3 regions of the Rhodoplanes sp. SY1 genome follow, and region 3 is predicted to be linked to each of the others. Evidence: riboswitches for the same ligand, from Rfam matches in the RefSeq annotation. Region 3 holds a riboswitch; each other region holds the start of a gene.

Region 1 (6,901 bases), on a different contig from region 3:
AAGGGCGAGAAGCTGATCATGGTGACGACCCAGAAGGGCGCCACCCGTTCCGACTTCATCGCCTTCGCGAAGTCGCGCGGCGCCTCCGAGATGCTGATCCCGGCCGAGTTCGTCCATGTCGAGAAGATGCCGCTGCTCGGCTCCGGCAAGGTCGACAACCTCACCGTCGTCCAGATGGTGCGCGAGCGCGCCAAGCTGGAAGGCGCGGCGTAGCGCCACGCCGGCGCCTCCGAGACCCTCTCCCTGAGGGAGAGGGTCGGGCGTCCGCGAAGCGGACGACCGGGGTGAGGGTTTACGGCGCCAGTTGGATGCCTCGGCACCCCCTCACCCGGATCTCGCGCCTGTCGCGCGAGATCCTACCTCTCCCCGCTGGGGAGAGGTGAATCTGTCGTCTGCCCAAAGAACGACGACGATCTTTCAAAAATTCGCCCCGACGCGCAGGACGAAGGTGCGGCCGGGCTGCGGATAGGCGTTGTAGACGCCGTACTTGCTGCCGAAGCCGTCCGGATAGGGGCTGGCGACCGCGTAGTCGAAATAGTCCTCGTTCAAGAGGTTCTGCACGGCGAACGACCAGAAGTAGCGGTCCCACTCACCGGCGATCTTGGCGTCGAGGATCGTGTAGGTCGGCGTCATCGGCTGGAGATTGCGGCTGTCGTTGTCCATGCGGCGCGAGCCGACGAAGCGCACGTCGCCGGTGAACACCAGGCGGCTGTCGAGGATGTTCCAGACGACGCCGACGCCCGCCGTGTTGCGCGCGACGAGCGGCACGTCGTTGCCGGCATAGACGCCCTCCCGGAACACGGCGCGCGTATAGGCATAGCTGCCCTTCAGCCGCACCGTGTCGGAGACCCGCATGGTCGCCAGCGCCTCGGAGCCGTAGCGCCGGGTCGGATCGAGATTCACGTTGGTGGTGGTGAACGGCGAGTAGAAGATCTCGTTCTCCAGAACCATGTCGTAGATGCTCCATTGCAGGAACATCGGGCCGGCCGTCACCTTCACGCCCGCCTCCCAGTCGCGCGAGGTCTGGGTCTTCAGCGCGAAATTGCTCGGCATGCCGTAGGGCGCGCTGCCGATGCGCTCGTCGACATTCGGCACCCGGAAGCTCTGCGCGGTACGGCCGAACAGCGTGAGCTGCTGGTTGAAGCGGTGCTCGATGCCGATGTGCCAGGCGCGGTTGGTCTGGGTGTCGTCGAGCGGGTTCGCCTGCACGACGGTCGGAAAGCCGAAGTAGAGATAGCCCGGTGCCGCCGCGTTCACGGCATCGCGCGCCGACAGCGAGGTCCGCTGCACGCGCCCGCCGACCGAGACGTCGGTCGTGGAGAACAGCGTCACCGTGTTCATCGTGTAGGCGGCGAGCGAGGTCTGGTCGAGATCGTACTGGTGCAGCGGCGCCGCACCCTCCGTCAGGGCGCGCGGCGACGAATAGTCGGTGTGATAGACGTCGACGCCGCTCAGCGACTTCAGCGGCAGGCCGAACGCCGTCGTGTCGACCTTGAGGCGCGGCGTCACCGACGAGGTGACGAGCGAGGACTCGAAATAGGACGTGTCGTAGGCGGAGCCGATCTGCTGCCGGCAGGCCGAGTTGTAGACGCCCGTGAAGGTGTCGAGGCAGGACGGGAAATAGGCCGCCTGCTGCTTGCGGACCCGCACGCCGCCGTCGACGATCAGCTCGGCGCCCGGCGTCAGGTCGTAGGTCACGCCGGTGGTCGCCGTCGCCTGCTGCTGGTTGGCGAAGTCCCACGGCGTGTTGGTGCCGCGGCGGTCGGTCGCGAGCTGATTCAGGCCGAGCGTCGGGTCGACGCGGCGGCCGGCCGGAAGCCCGAGCACCTGGTCGCTCAGCGTCGTGTTCAGATAGAAGCTGCCCCAGTCGCGGGTGTAGCGATAGTCGCCGCCGGCGTTGGTCTGATGATACTGGCCGTTGTCGCGATAGCCGTCGGAGCGCACCGCATTGGCATAGAGCGCCAGCGCGTGCGGCCCGCTCGACGCGAAGGCCGTGCCCCTGCCCTCGACCTGGTTGAACGAGCCGTAGGCGACCTCGGCGCGGGCGCCGTTCGGCCGTCCGGTCGCCTTCTTGGTGACGATGTTGATGACGCCGCCGACGGCGCCGTCGCCGTACAGCACGCCGCCGGAGTTGCCGCGCGTCACCTCGATGCGCTCGACCGCGTTGATCGGCACCGAGCCCCAGTCGAAGGTCTGCAGATCGGGCAGATCGACGCGGCGTCCGTCGATCAGGATCAGCGTGTTCTGGGCGCCGGTGGCGCCGAAGCCGCGGATGTCGACGGTGGCGCGCGCCCCGTTGACGCCGCCGTAGAGGTTCGAGACCTGGACACCGGGCTCGCGGGCCAGGATGCCCGGGATGGTCTGCTCGGGCGAGCGCTCGATCTCCTCGGCCGTGATCACGGTCGTGGACGCACCCGTGATTCCGAGCGCGCCGCCGGCGCCGCCGCCGAGGCGCGTCGCGGTGACGTAGAGGTCGGGCAGCGCGGTGTCGGTCGTCGCCGGCGCCTGCTGGGCCTGCACGTCACCGGCGAGCAGCAATGCGCTGCCGAGCAACGCCGTGCTGCCGAGCAGAACGGCGAGGCCGGCGGCGCGGGCCGCCCTAGCGCGGTTCGAATGGTCGTGGGTCATTCCTGTCGTCCTTCGCGAAAGGGTCATGCGGTTCGCGTTGCATGAGCCGACGCGAAAGACGCCCGTCCGGCCGTCCCGGCCGATCGGTGTCCAAACGCTTCACGAGACGAACGAGCATAGCGGTCCCCGCGCCGGTCACGGTGTCACCGCTGCGAAAGACCGCTCCGTATGGGGCTTCCCGCCCACCGGTTGGGTGACTGTGCGGGCAGGTCTCCTGGCTCGCGGGTCGTCGCTGCATCCGGCCTTCCCGGTTTCCCAGTGGCCACGGTGGATGCGGCTCGCCGCTCACAGTTGCGGGTCCAGCCACGGCTTCACGACCCTCGCGGGGCGCGTTCCGTGTTCCCTCTTTCCTCCCGGCGGTCGCCCGCCGGGAACCAGCACACCCGCACCTTCGGTCGCCCGCGCCCCGCGCGTCAATCGTGCAGGCCCCGACCCGAGTGCATTAGCCGGAGAAGTGTTGCGCGAAGCCCACACCCGGAAGAGTCATTCCGGGGCGTGTGCCGTGAGGCGCACGAACCCGGAATCCAACCAAGTCCTTCGGATTCGCCCGCTGGATTCCGGGTTCGCACCTTCGGTGCGCCCCGGAATGACGGCGTCCGGAGCATCCTGGAACACGGGTCTTCAGTCCTCGGCGTCGTCCGCCTTGGTCTCCGCCAGGAGCCAGCCGAGATAGGCCTGGTCGACGCTCTCGATCGGCAGCACCAGGATGGCCGGCGTCGTGTAGGAATGGCGCGCCTTGACGGCGGCCCGCACCGCCTCGGCGCGCGACGCCCGGGTCTTGATCAGCATCACGACCTCCTCGCCGCGCTCGATCGCGCCCTCCCAGCGATAGAGCGAGACCATGCCGGGCAGGATGTTGACGCAGGCGGCGAGCCGCGCCTCGACCAGCGCGCGTCCGGTCTCCTCCGCCTCGACAAGCCCCGGAAAGGTCGTATAGACGAACACCACCCGTTCCATCGCCACTCCTTCGCGTCGGCGGCGGTGCGGCGCCGGTATCGCACGAACCACCGAACGATCCGCCGCACGAGCCGCGCATGACCCATCTGCCTGCCGAGATCGAGCGGATCGCCTTCGTGGCGAGCCAGACCCCCGAGGCGACGGCGGCCCTCGCCCGGTTGACCCAGCGCTACGGCAATGTCGATCCGCACGAGGCCGACGTCATCGTCGCGCTCGGCGGCGACGGCCTGATGCTCAAGACCCTGCACGTCTTCATGAGCACCGGCAAGCCGATCTACGGCATGCATCGCGGCACCGTCGGCTTCCTGATGAACGAGTATCACGAGCACGGGCTGAAGGAGCGCCTGCACGACGCCGAGGCGACCGTGATCCACCCGCTGCTGATGCGCGCCCTCGACGTCGACGGAGGCGGCCACGAGCACCGCGCCATCAACGAGGTGTCGCTGTTCCGCCAGACCTACCAGGCGGCGCGGCTCGACGTGATGGTGGACGGCAAGATGCGGCTGCGCGAGCTCACGGCCGACGGCATCATGGTGGCGACGCCGGCCGGCTCGACGGCCTACAATCTTTCGACCGGCGGACCGATCATCCCGATCGGCTCGCCGCTGCTCGCACTGACCCCGATCAGCGCGTTCCGGCCGCGGCGCTGGCGCGGCGCGCTCCTGCCCGACAGCGCCGTGGTGACGATCGAGGTGCTGGAGGCCGACAAGCGGCCGGTCGCCGCCGTCGCCGATCACGACGAGGTGCGCTCGGTCAAGCACGTCGAGATCCGCATGGACCACGCGATCGAGATGCTGATGCTGTTCGACCCCGGCCACAATCTCGACGAGCGCATCCTGCGCGAGCAGTTCAGCCATTGAGGCGACGAGCTCCGTCATTCCGGGGCGCGCCCAAGGCGCGAACCCGGAATCCAGTGGCATGCACGGACTGCGGGGCTGGATTCCGGGTTCGCCGCTGCGCGGCGCCCCGGAATGACGTGCTCTGATATCGACAACCGAATGGCGTCCGCCCCCGCCCGGTTAACCTAAACCCTTCCTTAAAGCTTCGCGGGCAGGATCGAGCCTGATCCTTCAGGCATCGTGTCAGTCTCGCGTGAGCCATGGTCCGCATCGACTTCAACCGGCTGCGGTTTCTTCTGATCGACGACAACGCGCACATGCGTCGCATCCTGCGCACGCTGCTGCACGGCTTCGGCTCCCGCGAGGTCTACGAGGCCGAGGACGGCGCCGCCGGCCTCGAGGCGTTCACGCACAACATTCCGGACATCGTGATCACCGACTGGGCGATGCCGATCTTCGACGGGCTCGAGCTCACCCAGATGATCCGCCAGCCGGGCGCCAACGCCAACCCGTTCGTGCCGATCATCATGCTGACCGGCCATTCCGAGAAGAAGCGCGTGATGGCGGCGCGCGACTGCGGCGTGACGGAATTCCTGGTCAAGCCGATCTCGGCCAACGCGCTCTACCAGCGCATCTTGACCGTGGTCGTGAATCCGCGTCCCTTCATCAAGACCAAGACCTTCTTCGGCCCCGACCGGCGACGCCTGGTGAACCCGAACTATGTCGGCGTCGAGCGCCGCAAGGGCACGGCGAAGGCCGAGATCATCCCGCAGCAGGCGCTGCTGGAGCGGGTGAAGATCACCGAGTGAACAGGGTGACCCGATGACCTCCGGGCGAGGCGGCGGCAAGACCGGAAAGCCGACCGGAAAGCCGACCGGCAAGACGTCGGCTGGCGAGTCTTCCTCGAACAAGTCTTCCTCGAGCAAGTCTTCGTCGAGCAAGTCTTCGTCGAGCAAGACTCCGGACGCGCCGAAGGTGACCAATTACGGCGACCACGCCGTGATCGTGCCGAAGAATCTCCTGCGCAAGGCGTGGGCCCGCAATGCCGCGCCCGGCCTGCCCGATCCGGTCGCCGACGCCGAGCGGGCGCTCGCCGCCCTCTCCGGCGAGTTCGCCGGCTGGATGGACAACGAGTGCGAGCGCCTCGACGCGGCCCGCAAGGCCGTCAAGGCGAAGGGCTTCGACGCCGAGACCCGGCAGGCGCTCTATCACGCCGCGCACGACATCAAGGGCCAGGCCGCGACGCTCGGCTTTCCGCGCGCCGCCGCGGCGGCGGCGAGCCTGTGCCGGCTGATCGAGCGCACCATCGACAGTAAGCGCATCCCGCTCGCGCTGGTCGACCAGCATGTCGACGCCGTGCGGGCGATCGTGCGCGAGCACGGCACCGCGCGCGCCGAGGTCCTGGCCGACACGCTGTCGGCGAAGCTGCGCGAGATCGTCGACGAGCACCTTAAGAGCGAGAACGGCGGGCGCCTCCCCGACGACGACGAGGTGCTGAGCCCGCCGACCGTGCCGCGCAGCGACGGGCCTTGACCGTAGGGTGGGCATGGCGCGACGCGCCTTGCCCACGCGGTCTTCCTCCATCGGTCACCAGACAGCGGTCGTTTTCATCGACGTGAGACGGCGCGGGTAACGCGTTCCGCGTCGCCCGCCCTACGCCGCTACGCCGCGAGGCGAATCCGCATCAGGTCGGCGACCAGCTCCTGCTCGAGCTTCTCGCAGGCGATCAGCGCCTCTTCGCGCGCCGCCTCGGCGGCGAAGCGGCGCAACAGCGCGAGCAGCGGCTCGACCTCGCCGATGTCGGACTGGCCGCAGGCGGTGAGCACCCGCTCGACCATGCGGCGATGCAGGCGCGCGGCGCCGTCGAGATCGGGCCCCTCGCGCCACGCCTCGAGCGCGAAGCGGAACGCCGGGAAGGTCGAGCCCGGCAGCCCGGCGCGGGAGAAGATCGCCCGGAAGCCGACCCCGGTGCGGTCGTGGATCAGCAGGCGCACGCGGCGCAGCGGCAGGCCGGCGAGCTCGGCCAGCGCCTCCTCGAACAGCCCGAGATTGCCGGACAGGAGCGCGCGAAGAATGAGGCCGGCGGTGAGCTGGCCGCTCGCCCGCAGATGCCGCACCAGCGGCGCGGCGCCCTCCTCGCCGGCGCGGGCGGCGAGCGCGACGGTCGCCTTCTCGCAGGCCTCGCGAGCGACCGTACGGGCGTGGCTGCCGTCCATCCAGGAGCGGCCCGACACGAAGGCCGCGAGCGTCGCGGAGAGCCGGGCGATCAGCGCCTGGCGGCACTCGACCGGCAGGTCGGGCCGCCCCAACAGCGCCTCGCGCATCGCGCCGAGATCACCGAAGCGCTCGACCAGCCGGGCGAACGACAGGGCCGCGATCTCGGCCTGCGGATTCTCGATCAGCACCAGGCAAGCCTCGGGGCCGCCCACCTCGGCGATCGCGGCGGCGACGGCGCGCGGCAGCGGCGCGCGGCCGGC
Region 2 (6,901 bases), on a different contig from region 3:
GGTCGCCCGCCGCTCGAAGCGGCCGGCGACGACGAGATCGGGCTTGAGCATCATCGCATCCTCGGCGCCGCCCGACATCATCGGGAACCGCGCCGCCTCGGCGGCCGCCCAGGACAGTGTCGGATCACGCGCATAGGGGCTCAGGCCCGCGATCTGATCAGGATCGGCCAGGCTGAGCAGCAGCTGATCGGTGCACAGATTGAGGGAGACGATTTTTTTCGGCGGCTCGGCGGCGGCCGGCACGAGGGCGACGAGGAGGAGCGAGGCTGCGAGACCCGCTCCGGACCATGAACGACGGAGGCTGTGGAGACGCTGCAGGCCCCCCACCCCCGACCCCTCCCCGCCATGTGCTGGCGCACATGGGAGGAGGGGAGCCGAGGCGCCCAGCCCGATGACCGTCGAGATCGATCGACTCCCCTCCCCCCATTCGCCCTTGCGAATGGCGGGGAGGGCTTTGGCGCGCGGAGCGCGCCGGGGGTGGGGGGAAAGCCACGCAGTCATGCGCCGATGTCCGAGCAGCAGCATCACACCGCCGACCATGGCACCACGACCGGCTGGTCGGCGGCGCCGCCGCGCCAGGCCGTGATGCGGAAGACGTCGGCGAGCGGGCCTTCGCCGAGCGCCGCCTCGGGCGCGCCGTCGATCACCAGGCGGCCAGCGGCGAGCACTAGCACGCGGTCGGCGAAGCGGGCCGCGAGGCCGAGATCGTGCGTCACGACGAGGACGAGCGCGCCGGCGCGCGCGGTGCGCTGCAGAAGGCCGAGCACCTCGAGCTGATAATAGGGATCGAGCGAGGCGACCGGCTCGTCGGCCAGCACCACGGGCGCCTCGACGGCCAGCATGCGGGCGAGCGCGACGCGGCTCTTCTCGCCGCCGGACAATGCGGTGACGGGACGGTCGGCGAGCGCGTCGAGATCGGCGATCCGCATGGCGCGGGCCACCGCCTCGGCGTCGCCGCGCGACAGTCGCGCCGGATCGACGGCGCCGTGCGGATAACGACCGAGCGCGACCACGTCGCGCACCGGCAGCGGCCAGTGCACCACGTGCCCCTGCGGCAGGTACGCGAACCTTTTCGCTCTCTCACGTGGCGCCAGCGACGCCACGGCCTCGCCGCCGACCGTCAGCTCCCCGCGCGAGGCCACGAGGCCGGCGAGCCCGCGCAACAGCGTCGTCTTGCCGGCACCGTTGGGGCCGACCAGGGCGACGAGCTGTCCGCGCGGCAACGCCACCGACAGGGTCGTGATCACGTCGCGTCCGCCGACCGCGACCGTCAGTTCCTCGGCGACCAGATAGGGCGCGGTCACGACACGCCTCCGCCGAGCGAGCGCCGCTCGCGCACGATCAGCCACAGGAAGAACGGCACGCCGATCAGCGCGGTGAGCACGCCGACCCGCACGCTGGTGGTGGCCGGCAGCAGCCGCACCGCGATGTCGGCGGCGGTGAGCAGCGCGGCGCCCAGCAGCGCGCTGGGCACCAGCAGGCGGGCCGGATCGGGGCCGACCAGCGGGCGGGCGAGATGCGGCCCGACGAGGCCGATGAAGCCGATCGTGCCCGACACCGCGACCGAGCCGCCGACCCCGAGCGCCACGCCGAGAATCACGAGAAGCCGCGTGCGGGCGACGTCGACACCGAGGCTCGCGGCCGTCTCCTCGCCGAGGCTCAGCACCCGGAAGGCGTGGCGCTGCGACAGCAGGAGCGCGCCGCCGGCGAGCACGAAGGGCAGCGCCAGTGCCACGTGGCGCATGCTGCGGTCCTCCAGCGAGCCGAGCAGCCAGAACGAGATCTCCAACGCCGCGAACGGATTTTTCGCCAGATTCATGGTCAGCGCCGTGCCGGCCCCGGCCAGCGCGGAGAGCGCGAGCCCGGCGAGGATCAGCAGCAGCAGGCTCGCATTGCGGCCGGCGACGGCCAGCAGCACGAACACCGAGACGAAGGCGGCCGCGATGGCGGCGAGCGGCAGCGCGAAGGAGAGCACGTCGGCGAGCCCGGTGGCGATCACCAGCACGGCCCCGAAGGCCGCCGCCTGGGGCGCACCGAACAGCTCCGGCGCGGCGAGCGGGTTGCGCAGCAACCCCTGCAGGGCGGCGCCGGCGAGGCCCAGCACGGCGCCGACCGCGACGCCGAGGATCGCCCGCGGCAGCCGGATCTCCTGGACGATGATGCGGCTCTCCTCGCTGCCGCCGCCGAACAGCGCGGTCGCGACCTCGGTGGGCGACAGCCGCACCGAGCCGAGACCGAGCGACAGCAGCACCAGCACGGCGACCAGCGCCGACAGCGTGAGGATCACCAATGCCCGACGGCGGGATGCGTCGCGGGCGGTGTTTTCACGTACCATGTCGCGCGAGCGGTCCCGCTGCGCGAGCGGGTCGGCGACGGCGGAGCGGGCCGCGGCGGACAGCTTCAAGGGGAATCCTCCGTCGACCCACCGTCGACCGAACGTGCCTGTCGCCGGCCGGTCTCCTGGCTCGCGGATCAGGTCTCGTCCGCCTTCCCGGCCGCAGCGGCCAGTGGCGTTCGGACGAGGAGCTCCGCTCACAGTTGCGGGGGCAGCCGCGGTTTCGAACGTGTCCGGATCGGAGGACGTCCTTACCGTGTTCCCGTTTCACCTCCGGGTGGAGGCACCGACGACATCGGCGTTAAACCACGGCGGGTTGCCCGGCACAAGAACGGCTCGATGCAGGCTGGCGGCACCGGGAGGGTTCCCTCTCCCCGCGCGCAGGGAGAGGTTGGCTCGCCGCGCAGCGGCGAGACGGGTGAGGGGGCGCTTCCGCAAAGCAGAGACTCGCGGCGACGCCCCCTCACCCGACATCCGCGCTGGGCGCGCGAATGTCGACCTCTCCCCGCACGCGGGGAGAGGTAACGACGCGGCGAACGTCGGACGGCGAGTAGTCCTCTGCGCCTACACCCGCGCCGGCATGGCGACGCGGCGGCCGGCCGCCTCGGGGCGGGGCAGCATGGCGTGCGAGGCCTTCATCTCGGCGAGGCGGGCGGCGATCAGGGGCGGGGCCGGGGCGGCGCGGGCCGCGTCCATGTCGACGTGCAGGGCCATCACCTCCAGGGTGGCGGCCATCCAGCCTTCGTCGGCGTGGAAAAGCTGCTCGAAATAGTGCAGCCGCTTGGCGTCGTGGTCGAGGAGCTGGAAGGTTGCGCGCACCGCGTCGGAGGCCTTCAGCTCCCGCAGGTAGCGCACGTGGGTCTCGGCCGTGTAATACGAATGGCGCTGCCGGTCGACATAGTCGGTGCCGGCGCCGATCAGCGCCAGGACCTCGTCGGCGGCGCGATCGAACAGCACGTTGTAATAGGCCATGTTGAGGTGGCCGTTGTAGTCGATCCAGTCCGGCTCGACCCGCATGACGGACGAGACGAACGGAGCGAAGAACACCGGCTTCAGGTCGGCATGGTCGAGCATGATGTTCATAAATCCAGTATGGCAGCGAATCATGACGAAGTCGCGAGCCCGTGTCCGCTTTGCGACGCTGCACCGCACACCCGAAAAGGCGTTTGACCGTCCATGACTTCGCTTGCCCACCCGGCCGCGGCGCCGGCTTCGGTCCGGCCGTCGCGTTCCGCCGTCGAGTCCGTGATCGCCACGCTGGCGCAGGAATTCGGCCCGAGCCTCCTCACCACGGCGGCGGCCACCCGCGAGCAGCACGGCAACATGGCGAGCTGGCTGCCCAGCGAGGCGCCCGATGCCGTCGTGTTTCCGCAATGCACGGCCGATGTTCAAAAGATCGTGCGCATCTGCGCGGCCGCCGGCGTTCCGATCGTCCCGTTCGGCACCGGCACGTCGCTGGAAGGCCAGGTCAACGCGCCGTTCGGCGGCATCTGCGTCGACACCCGCGACATGAACAAGGTGCTGGCCGTCCATGCCGAGGATCTCGACGTGGTGGTCGAGCCCGGCGTCACCCGCAAGCAGCTCAACGAGTATCTGCGCGACCAGGGCCTCTTCTTCCCGCTCGATCCCGGCGCCGACGCGGCGCTCGGCGGCATGGCGGCGACCCGCTGCTCGGGCACCAACGCGGTGCGCTACGGCACCATGAAGGACGTCACCCTCGCCCTGAAGGTGGTGCTGGCCAACGGGGAGCTGATGACCACCGGCACGCGGGCCAAGAAGTCGGCCGCCGGCTACGACCTCACCCGGCTGTTCGTCGGCTCGGAGGGAACGCTCGGCATCATCACCGAGCTGACCCTGAAGCTGCACGGCATCCCGGAGGCGATCGCCGGCGGCATCTGCCCGTTCCCGACCGTCGAGGCGGCCTGCAACACAGTGATCACGACGATCCAGACCGGCATCCCGGTCGCCCGCATCGAGCTGCTCGATCAGCTCCAGGTGAAGGCCGTCAACGCCTACTCGAAGCTCGACCTGCCGGAGGTCCCGCTGCTGCTGGTCGAGTTCCACGGCAGCGAGGCCGGCGTCGCCGAGCAGGCGGCGCAGTTCGGCGACATCGCGCAGGAGCACGGCGGCGGGCCGTTCGACTGGGCGACCCGGCCCGAGGACCGCACCCGGCTGTGGCAGGCCCGGCACGACGCCTATTGGGCGGCCGGCGCGCTTCGTCGCGGCACCAAGTCGGTGGCGAGCGACGTCTGCGTGCCGATCTCGCGCCTCGCCGAATGCGTGGTGGCGACCCAGGAGGACATCGCCGCGTCGAACCTCGTCGCGCCGATCGTCGGCCATGTCGGCGACGGCAACTTCCATCTCGGCCTCTTGGTCGACATGGACGACGCCGACGAGGTCAAGCGCGCCAAGGCGCTGCTGGAGCGGCTGGTCGAGCGCGCGCTCGCCATGGACGGCACCTGCACGGGCGAGCACGGCGTCGGGCAGGGCAAGATGAAATACCTGAAGGCCGAGCTCGGCGCCCCGGCGCTGGCCGCCATGGCGGCGATCAAGCACGCGCTCGACCCGGCCGGATTGATGAATCCGGGCAAGATCGTGCCGGCGGACCTCGTGTCGCAGACGTGAGATCGCGGACGACGGCGCATCGTCTTGGTCGAGGCCGCCGTCCCGACTCGCAGCCTCGTGCCCCGGACAAGGCGCATCTGGCCACAGGCCCGAGGCGCCGCAGAGCCGGGGTCCAGGGGCCGCACAACCGGCGGCTCGGAAGGCGCCGGGGCGGATTCCTTGCCTGATCGCCCTGGGTCCCGGTTCGCGGCGCTTGGCGCCGCGCCCGGGACACGCGGCCGCGCTTCCCCACCAATGTGCCGCAACGCTTGCCGGTAAAGTGCCGTGGCGACATATAATCGCCGCTGATTCCCGCGAGAGTTCGAGTTCGGGGGCTCCTCGACTCCGGGACGCGCGACGGCGCTTTTCGCTGCAGCGGTATGCAGCGACGGCGGTCGCGATGTCCGGACGGCGGCGACGCTGTCGCGCCGTGAGCGGGACGTCCCCGGGCAGCGGTCCGGAGCGCTTTCGGTGCAGACCACCCTTCTCGGCCTGGCAGTGGCGATGATCCTGGCGCTGGTGACGGCGCTGGTCGGGCCGCATTTCGTCGACTGGGACGGGTTTCGCGACAGCATCGAGGCGGAGGCGACCCGCGCGGTGGGCACGCCGGTCGCCATCACCGGGCCGATCGACGTCCGCCTGCTGCCGACCCCCTCGCTCGACCTGAAGAGCGTCGCGCTCGCCACCGGCGGGGTGCGGATGAGCGCCCGCGGCATGCGGGTGGAGCTGGCGCTGGGCGCGCTGATGCGCGGCGAGTGGAAGGTCTCCGAGCTGACCCTCGACTCGCCGCAGCTCGATCTGTCGCTCGACGCCGGCGGCCGCGCGCGCGGCGGCGCGCTGCCCTCCGGCTTCGATCCCGATGTCCTGTCGGTCGAGCGTCTCGTCGTCGAGAACGGCCGCGCCGTGCTGGCCGATCCGGCGACCGGCGGCACCGTCACGCTCGACACCGTCTCGTTCAAGGGCGACCTGCGCTCGCTCGCCGGGCCGCTGCGCGGCGAGGGCGCCTTCGTCACCGGCGGCCGCGTCTACGGGGTGCGGGTCGGCGCCGGCCGGGCGGGCGCCGACGGCGGCGTGCGGTTGCGCCTCAATGTCGATCCGCTCGACCAGCCCTTCGCGGTCGAGACCGACGGCACGCTGTGGCTCGCCGGAAGCCCGCGCTACGAGGGCAACCTCGCGCTGTCGCGGCCCGCCGGCGCGCCGCTCGGCGTCGCCGCGAGCCGCCCCCGCGAGCCGTGGCGCGTCGCCGGCAAGGTCGAAGCGACGCCGTCGCGCGTGAAGCTGGCCCAGGCCGAGGTGACCTACGGGGCGGAGGAGCGCGCCGTCCGGCTCGCCGGGTCGGCCGACCTGGTGCTCGGCCGCTTCCCGCGGCTCGATCTATCCGTCGTCGGCCGCCATGTGGACCTGGATCGCCTCGATGGCGTCGCCTCCGCGGCTGCGGGGCAACCGGCGGCGGGGCCGGATGCGCTCCGTCGGTTCACCAGCGCCATCGCGCCGCCGATGCCGGTCGCGGCGACCTTGGAGGTCGACCAGCTCGTCGTCGGCGGCACGGCGTATCAGACCATCCGGGGCCGGCTGGCGACCACCGCCGAGGGCCTCACGCTCGACGGCGTCGAGCTGCGCCTCCCGGGCCTCACCCAGCTTCGCCTCGCCGGCATGCTGCGTTCGAGCGGCCCCGACCTCGCCTTCGCCGGCCCGGTGAGTCTCGAATCGAGCGATCCGCGGGCGCTCGGCGCCTGGATCGAGGGGCGCGCCGAGACCGGCAAGGACAGGCCGCTCGGCGTGCTGCGCGCCAAGGGCGACGTGGCGCTCGACCGCGACCGCATCGCGGTCGACGGCCTGTCGCTCGCCATCGACCGCAAGACCGTCGAGGGCCGCGTCGCCTACACGCGCGCCGCGTCCGGAACGCCGTCGCGGCTCGAGGCCGATGTCCGATCGGCCGAGGTCGATCTCGAAGGCGCCGTC
Region 3 (6,901 bases):
ACGCCGCCGCGGTCGATATCGCCGATCAGCACGACGGGCACGTCGGCGGCGCGGGCGAAGCCCATGTTGGCGATGTCGTTCGCCCGCAGGTTCACCTCGGAGGCGGAGCCCGCGCCTTCGACGAGCACGATGTCGGCCTCGCCGCGCAATCTCGAAAAGCTGTCCAGCACATGCGGCAGCAGCGCGGCCTTTCGCGACTGGTAGTCTTTTGCGCGCGCGGTGCCGAAGACGCGGCCCTGGACGACGATCTGGGCGCCCGTCTCGCTCTGCGGCTTCAAGAGCACCGGGTTCATGTGCACAGACGGCGCGACCCGCGCCGCCCGCGCCTGAAGAGCCTGGGCGCGGCCGATTTCGCCGCCGTCGGCCGTGACGGCCGCGTTGTTCGACATGTTCTGCGGCTTGAACGGCCGCACCCGCAGCCCGCGACGGGTCAGCAGCCGGGCCAGCCCGGCGACGATCAGCGACTTGCCGACGTCCGAGCCGGTGCCCTGGAACATGAGGGTGCGGGCGGTCATGCGCTTTCTACGGGCTGCTCGTGGGAACGGTCATTCCGGGACGGCGCGCAGCGCCGGACCCGGAATCCAGTCCCGAGCGCTCCGGTCGCGGCTGGATTCCGGGCTCGCGCCTTCGGCGCGCCCCGGAATGACGACCGGACAGCCGAGTCGTCACGCTCAATACTCGATGCCGGCCTGGGTCTTCACGCCGGCCTTGAAGTGGTGCTTGACCATCGTCATGTCGGTGACGAGGTCGGCAGCCTCGACCAGGGCCGGCTTGGCGTTGCGGCCCGTGACGGCGACGTGGAGATCGCCCCGGCGCGCCGCGAGCGTCGCCACCACCTCCTCGACCGGCAGGTAGTCGTAGCGCAGCGCGATGTTGAGCTCGTCGAGAATGACCAGGCCGAACGCCGGGTCGTCCATCAGCGCCTTGGCGGTCTCCCAGGCGGCCCGGCAGGCCGCCATGTCGCGCGCCTTGTCCTGGGTCTCCCAGGTGAAGCCCTCGCCGGCCGTGTGCCAGACGACACGGTCGCCGAACACCTCCAGGGCCGTCTTCTCGCCGGTCGGCCGGCTCTTGATGAACTGGACGACGCCGACCCGCCCGCCGTGGCCGAGCAACCGCAGCGCCAGCCCGAAGGCGGCCGTCGACTTGCCTTTTCCAGTGCCGGTGTGAACGAGCAGCAACCCCTTCTCGACCGTCTTGGAGGCGATCTCGGCGTCCTGAAGGGCCTTGCGCTTCTCCATCTTGGCACGATGGCGCGCGGCCTCGTCGGTCTCGGTCTCTGGAGCGGTCATGGGCGTCCTCGTCGGGGGATGGCGACAGGACCACAGGGCGCCGGCTCGGGCAACCGCCGGATTGACAGGGCGGCACTTCCGCCGCACAGATCCTCGCGCCGACGGTGTCCCGCCCGCCGGGAGGTTTTCGTATGTCGCGAAACGCCTTGCGGGTCGGACAAGAGGGAATATCGGAGGCGGCGAGCCGGGACACCCGCGAGGCGGGAGGCCGGCTCGGCGCCGTGCCGGAGCTGCCCCCGCAACTGTGAGCGGCGAGCCTGCACCGAAGCCACTGGGGGCGTTCCCCGGGAAGGCGGTGCCGGCGGTGACCCGCGAGCCAGGAGACCTGCCGTCGCCTGCCACTGACGCCGTTCCGGGCGGGGTGTTCCGGAGCGAATGTCGGCCGAACGGAGTGCAGGTCCGCTCGCCGCACGTCTCGGGGGATTCGTCTCCCGTCGTCGATGAGCGATTCATGACCCCCGTGGAGCCTTCGGCCCCTTCACCAATCCCGCCTGGCCCGGTGAACCTCTACGTCTGCGTCACCTGCCGGCTCTCTGCCGACGAGGAGGTGCGCTCGGGCCGCCTCCTCCACGACACCCTGGTCGCGGCCCAGCAGCGCCACGCCGCCCAGGACGTGACGATCGTGCCGACCGAGTGCCTGTCGAACTGCAACCGGGCCTGCTCGGTCGCCGTCGCGGGTCCCGGCCGCTGGAGCTACGTCTATGGCGGCCTCGCGCCGGAGCAGGCCGACGAGATTCTCTCTGGCGCCGCCCGCTACGCTGCGACCACCGACGGGCTGGTGCCCTGGCGCGAGCGCCCGGAAATACTCCGCAAGGGCGTGGTCGCCCGCATCCCGCCGCTGCCCGCCGCCACGCAGGAGCCTTGAAAATGTCGCTCGAAAAAATCCCCGTCACCATCGTCACGGGCTTCCTGGGGGCCGGCAAGACCAGCCTGGTGCGCCACCTGATGGAGAACCCGGGCGGCCGCCGGCTCGCCGTGCTGGTCAACGAGTTCGGCGATGTCGGCATCGACGGCGACATTCTGAAAGGTTGCGCCGACCCGAGCTGCCCCGAGGACGCGATCGTCGAGCTGACCAATGGCTGCCTGTGCTGCACCGTGGCGGACGAGTTCGTGCCGACCATCCAGGCCCTGCTCGCCCGCCCGCAGCCGCCCGAGCACATCCTGATCGAGACCTCCGGCCTCGCGCTGCCGAAGCCGCTCCTCAAGGCGTTCGAGTGGCCCGATCTGCGCACCCGCATCACGGTCGATGGCGTGATCGCGGTCGCCGACGCCGAGGCGGTGGCGGACGGGCGGTTCGCCCCCGACCTCGCCGCCGTCGCGGCACAGCGCGCCGGCGACGAGACGATCGACCACGACACGCCGCTCGGCGAGGTGTTCGAGGATCAGGTCGCCTGCGCCGACATCGTCATCCTCAACAAGATCGATCTCGTCGACGGGCAGGCACTGGCCGCGGCGCGCGACACCGTGCAGGCCGAGATGCCGCGAAAGATTCCGGTGATCGAGACACAGGAGGGCCGCGTCGACCCGCGCGTCGTGCTCGGGCTCGGCGCCGCCGCGGAGGACGATCTCGCCGCCCGCCCGAGCCATCACGAGGAGCACGGCGAGCACGACCACGACGACTTCGAGACCATCGTGGTGACGCTGCCGGACCACGCCGCCATCCCCGAGGTGGTGGCCAAGGTCGAGGCCATCGCCCGCGATCACGGCGTGCTGCGCGCCAAGGGCTACGTCGCGGTGCGCGGCAAGCCGATGCGGCTGCTGGTGCAGGGCGTCGGCACCCGGGTGCGGGCGCAGTTCGACCGGCCATGGGCCGCCGACGAGCCGCGCGTCTCGCGCCTCGTCGTCATCGGCCAGAAGGGCTTCGACCACGCCGCCGTCACGACGGCCCTGCAGCGCGAGCCGGCCTGACCATGCACATCCTGTTCCGCGAGACGCACGGCCTCGAGGAGGCGGCAGCGGCCGAGGATCTCGGTCACGCGCCCGCCGATCTCGTCGTCCTGTCGTTCGCGGACAGCGACCTCGGCGCCTTCGCGGCCGGCTGGCGGGCCGGTCGCGACGATCTGCCGAGCCTGCGTCTCGCCAATCTGGCGCGGCTGCAGCATCCCCTCTCGGTCGATCTCTACATCGAGAAGACGCTGTCGCACGCCAAGGGCATCCTGATCAGGCTCTTGGGCGGGCTCGACTACTGGCGCTACGGCATCGAGGAGCTGCGGGCCGTGGCGGCGCGGAACAACATCGCGCTGGCCATCGTTCCGGGCGACGGCCGCGCCGACCCGCGGCTCGACGAGGCCTCCAACGTGCCGGTCTCGACGCTGCGCCGCCTGCAGGCGCTGTGCGACACCGGCGGGGCGCGCGCCGCGCAAGGCGCGCTCGCCCAGCTCGCGCTCGCGTCGGGCCTGTGGGCCGTGCCGATCCTCGGCGTGCGCGCCCTGCCCCGCCACGGTTTCTTCCCCGGCGATCTCTCGGCGTGTCCGGTCGACGCGCCGAACGAGGGCGACGCGCCGCGCGCGCTCGTCGTGTTCTATCGCGCCATCCTGGCGGCGGCCGACACGGCGCCCGTCGAGGCGCTGACTGCAGCGTTGAAGGCGCGCGGCTTGACGCCGGTCGGCGTCTTCGTCGGCAGCCTGAAGGAGCCGGAGACGCGCGCCTGGCTGCGTGATCAGCTCGCGCGCATAAGACCCGACGTGATCGTCAACGCCACCGCCTTCTCGGCCCGCGACGCCGACGGCGGGTCGTTCGACGCGGCCGATGCGCCGGTGCTGCAGGTGGCGCTGGCCGGATCGTCGCAGAAGGCGTGGGCGACGTCGGAGCGTGGGCTGTCGCCGTCCGACCTCGCCATCCATGTGGTGCTGCCGGAGGTCGACGGCCGCGTGTTCTCCGGCGTCGTCTCGTTCAAGGAGCCCGAGCCGGTCGATCCCGATCTCGGCTTCGCCCGCGTCGTCCACGCGCCGCACGGCGAGCGCGTCGCCGCGGTCGCGGCACGCGCGCAGGCACTGGCGCGGCTGCGCCGCACGGCGCGCGCGGAGCGAAAGCTCGCGCTGGTGCTGTCCGCCTATCCGGGCCGCGACGACCAGATCGCCCATGCGGTCGGCCTCGACGCGCCGGAGAGCGCCGTCGCACTCTTGTCCACGCTGGCCGGCTCAGGCTACGCGGTCGCGGATGCGCCGCCTGATCACGCGACGCTGATCACGCGTCTGCTGGCGGAGGAGAACGCGTGGCCGCTCGCCGACTACGAGGCCGCACTGCAGGACCTCGACCCGGCGCTGCGCTCGGAACTGATCGCGCAGTGGGGCGCTCCCGCAGATGACCCTTCGGTGCGCGACGGCCGGTTTCACTTCCGCGCCATCCGCTGCGGCAACGTGATCGTCGCGGCGCAGCCCGAGCGCGGCAGCCGCGCCGCGCGGGCGGCCGAGTATCACGACGCACGCCGCGCACCGCGGCACGGCTTCGTCGCCTTCCATCTGTGGCTGCGCCAAGTCTGCAATATCGACGCGCTCGTCCACATGGGCGCGCACGGCACGCTCGAATGGCTGCCCGGCAAGGCGGTGGCGCTGTCCGGGGCCTGCTGGCCCGACGTGCTGCTCGGGGCCACGCCGGTGGTCTATCCGTTCATCGTCAACGATCCGGGCGAGGCGGCCACCGCCAAGCGGCGGCTCGGCGCCGTCACGATCGGCCACATGACGCCGCCGCAACGGCAGAGCGCCGTGCCGGAGCGCCTGCACACGGTCGAACGGCTGCTCGACGAGTACTCCAACGCCGACGGGCTCGACCCGCGCCGCCGCGAGCGGCTGGCGAAGGACATCGTCGCCGCCGCGAAAGAGACAGGGCTCAACCACGACACCGGCATCACCGACGACACGAGCCCGCAGGAGGCCGTGGTGAGGCTCGACGCCTTCGTGTGCGACGTGAAGGCGACGCAGTTCTCCGACGGCCTGCACGTTTTCGGCCGCGTGCCGGTGGTGCCGGACGAGGTGCTGTCCGCCGACGTGCCGTTCGATGTCTGCGCGCGAGTCGAGCAGACGAGCCTGCTCGCCGCGCTCGACGGCCGCGCGGTGGCGCCCGGGCCGGCCGGCTCGCCGTGGCGCGGGCGGCGCGACGTGCTGCCGACCGGCCGCAATCTCTTCACGGTCGATCCGCGCGCCGTGCCGAGCCGTGCCGCCGCCGACCAGGGCGCCCGCCTCGCCGACGCGCTGCTGACCCGGCACCTGCAGGATCACGGCGAGTATCCGGGCTCCGTGGTGGTGGACCTGTGGGGCTCGGCGACGATGCGCACAGCCGGCGAGGAGCTCGCCATGGCGCTGCGGCTGATGGGCGTGGTGCCGACCTGGGACACGACCTCCGACCGCGTGTCCGGCTTCGAGGTGCTCACCCTCGCCCAGCTCGGGCGCCCGCGCATCAACGTGACGCTGCGCATCTCCGGCCTGTTCCGCGACGTGTTTCCGAGCCTGCCGGTGCTGTTCGAGCAGGCCGTCACGGCGCTCGCGGCGCGCGACGAGCCGGCCGAGGAGAACCCGTTCCGGACCGCCGGTGGCCCGCGTGTCTTCGGCCCGGCGCCCGGCGCTTACGGGGTCGGCGTCGCCGAGACGGTCGACGATCTCACGTCCGAGAGCGTGGCGGCCGCCGCCGAGGCCTGGCTCGCCGGCAGCGCCCATGCCTATGGCCGTGGCGACGGCGTGCCGGCCCGCGACGCGCTGGAGGCGCAGGTCGCGGCGGCCGACGCCTTCGTGCATACCCAGGACCTGCCCGAGACCGACCTCCTGATGGCGCCCGACTATGCGGCGCACGAGGCGGGTTTTGCCGCCGCCGCAAAGACGCTCGGCGGCGCGCCTGCCCTTTATCACGCCGACTCGGCGCGTGCCGACGATCCGCGGATGCGCACGCTGCGGGAGGAGATCGCCCGCGTCGTGCGGGCGCGCGCCACCAACCGGACCTGGATCTGCGGGCAGATGCGGCACGGGTTTCGCGGCGCAGCCGAGATCGCCTGGACGCTCGACCAGATGGCGCTGTTCGCGCATCTCGCGCAAGCCGTGCCACCGCATCACTTCGACCTCTATTACGACGCGACGCTCGGCGACGAGGAGGTGCGCGACTTCCTCGACAGCGCCAACCCGCGCGCCGCCGAGGCGATGCGCCGGCGCTTCCGCCAGCTCGTCACGGCCGGCCACTGGACCACCCGGCGCAACAGCGTCATCGACGCGATCGCGGACGACGGTCGATGACACCGGACCTGATCACGACTTCACCGGTCATTCCGGGACGGCCCGGAGGGCCGGACCCGGAATCCAGCCACGACGTCCTACGTCTCGGCTGGATTCCGGGTTCGCACCTTCGGTGCGCCCCGGAATGACGACAAAGGCTTGTGCATGACCCTCGTCTACGAGAAGGACGGCGCCGCGATCTATCGGCGCTCGTTCGCCATCATCCGGGCCGAGGCCGACCTCGCCCGCTTCTCGCCAGAGGAGGAGAAGGTCGCGGTCCGGGTGATCCATGCGAGCGGCATGGTCGAGGTCGCGGCCGATCTGATCTTCTCTCCCGGAGCCGCTGCGGCGGCGCGGACGGCGTTGCGCGCCGGCGCGCCGATCTTCTGCGACGCCCAGATGGTGGCGCACGGC

What was found. Region 3 has a riboswitch for cobalamin ahead of ABTU92_RS21085 (DUF1636 family protein). Riboswitches for the same ligand answer to the same signal wherever they lie in the genome.
Region 1: it holds a riboswitch for cobalamin, as region 3 does, so the genes downstream of both, ABTU92_RS16855 (TonB-dependent receptor) here and ABTU92_RS21085 (DUF1636 family protein) in region 3, are expected to answer to the same signal.
Region 2: it holds a riboswitch for cobalamin, as region 3 does, so the genes downstream of both, ABTU92_RS17990 (FecCD family ABC transporter permease) here and ABTU92_RS21085 (DUF1636 family protein) in region 3, are expected to answer to the same signal.

Annotation. Positions count from the first base shown of each region.
Region 1 covers NZ_JBEOMB010000061.1:5,784-12,684, reverse strand. The annotation lists gene ABTU92_RS16860 (acyl-[ACP]--phospholipid O-acyltransferase) at 1-213, shown strand, start outside; gene ABTU92_RS16855 (TonB-dependent receptor) at 418-2,628, opposite strand; cobalamin riboswitch at 2,815-3,022, opposite strand; gene cutA (divalent-cation tolerance protein CutA) at 3,250-3,585, opposite strand; gene ABTU92_RS16845 (NAD kinase) at 3,663-4,445, shown strand; gene ABTU92_RS16840 (response regulator) at 4,685-5,233, shown strand; gene ABTU92_RS16835 (Hpt domain-containing protein) at 5,247-5,957, shown strand; gene ABTU92_RS16830 (DUF2336 domain-containing protein) at 6,086-6,901, opposite strand, start outside.
Region 2 covers NZ_JBEOMB010000064.1:112,099-118,999, forward strand. The annotation lists gene ABTU92_RS17980 (ABC transporter substrate-binding protein) at 1-243, opposite strand, end outside; gene ABTU92_RS17985 (ABC transporter ATP-binding protein) at 525-1,304, opposite strand; gene ABTU92_RS17990 (FecCD family ABC transporter permease) at 1,301-2,335, opposite strand; cobalamin riboswitch at 2,433-2,641, opposite strand; gene ABTU92_RS17995 (thioesterase family protein) at 2,900-3,409, opposite strand; gene ABTU92_RS18000 (FAD-linked oxidase C-terminal domain-containing protein) at 3,512-4,960, shown strand; gene ABTU92_RS18005 (AsmA family protein) at 5,411-6,901, shown strand, end outside.
Region 3 covers NZ_JBEOMB010000089.1:7,801-14,701, forward strand. The annotation lists gene ABTU92_RS21075 (cobyric acid synthase) at 1-515, opposite strand, end outside; gene cobO (cob(I)yrinic acid a,c-diamide adenosyltransferase) at 672-1,289, opposite strand; cobalamin riboswitch at 1,414-1,637, shown strand; gene ABTU92_RS21085 (DUF1636 family protein) at 1,741-2,154, shown strand; gene cobW (cobalamin biosynthesis protein CobW) at 2,157-3,197, shown strand; gene cobN (cobaltochelatase subunit CobN) at 3,200-6,508, shown strand; gene ABTU92_RS21100 (precorrin-8X methylmutase) at 6,653-6,901, shown strand, end outside.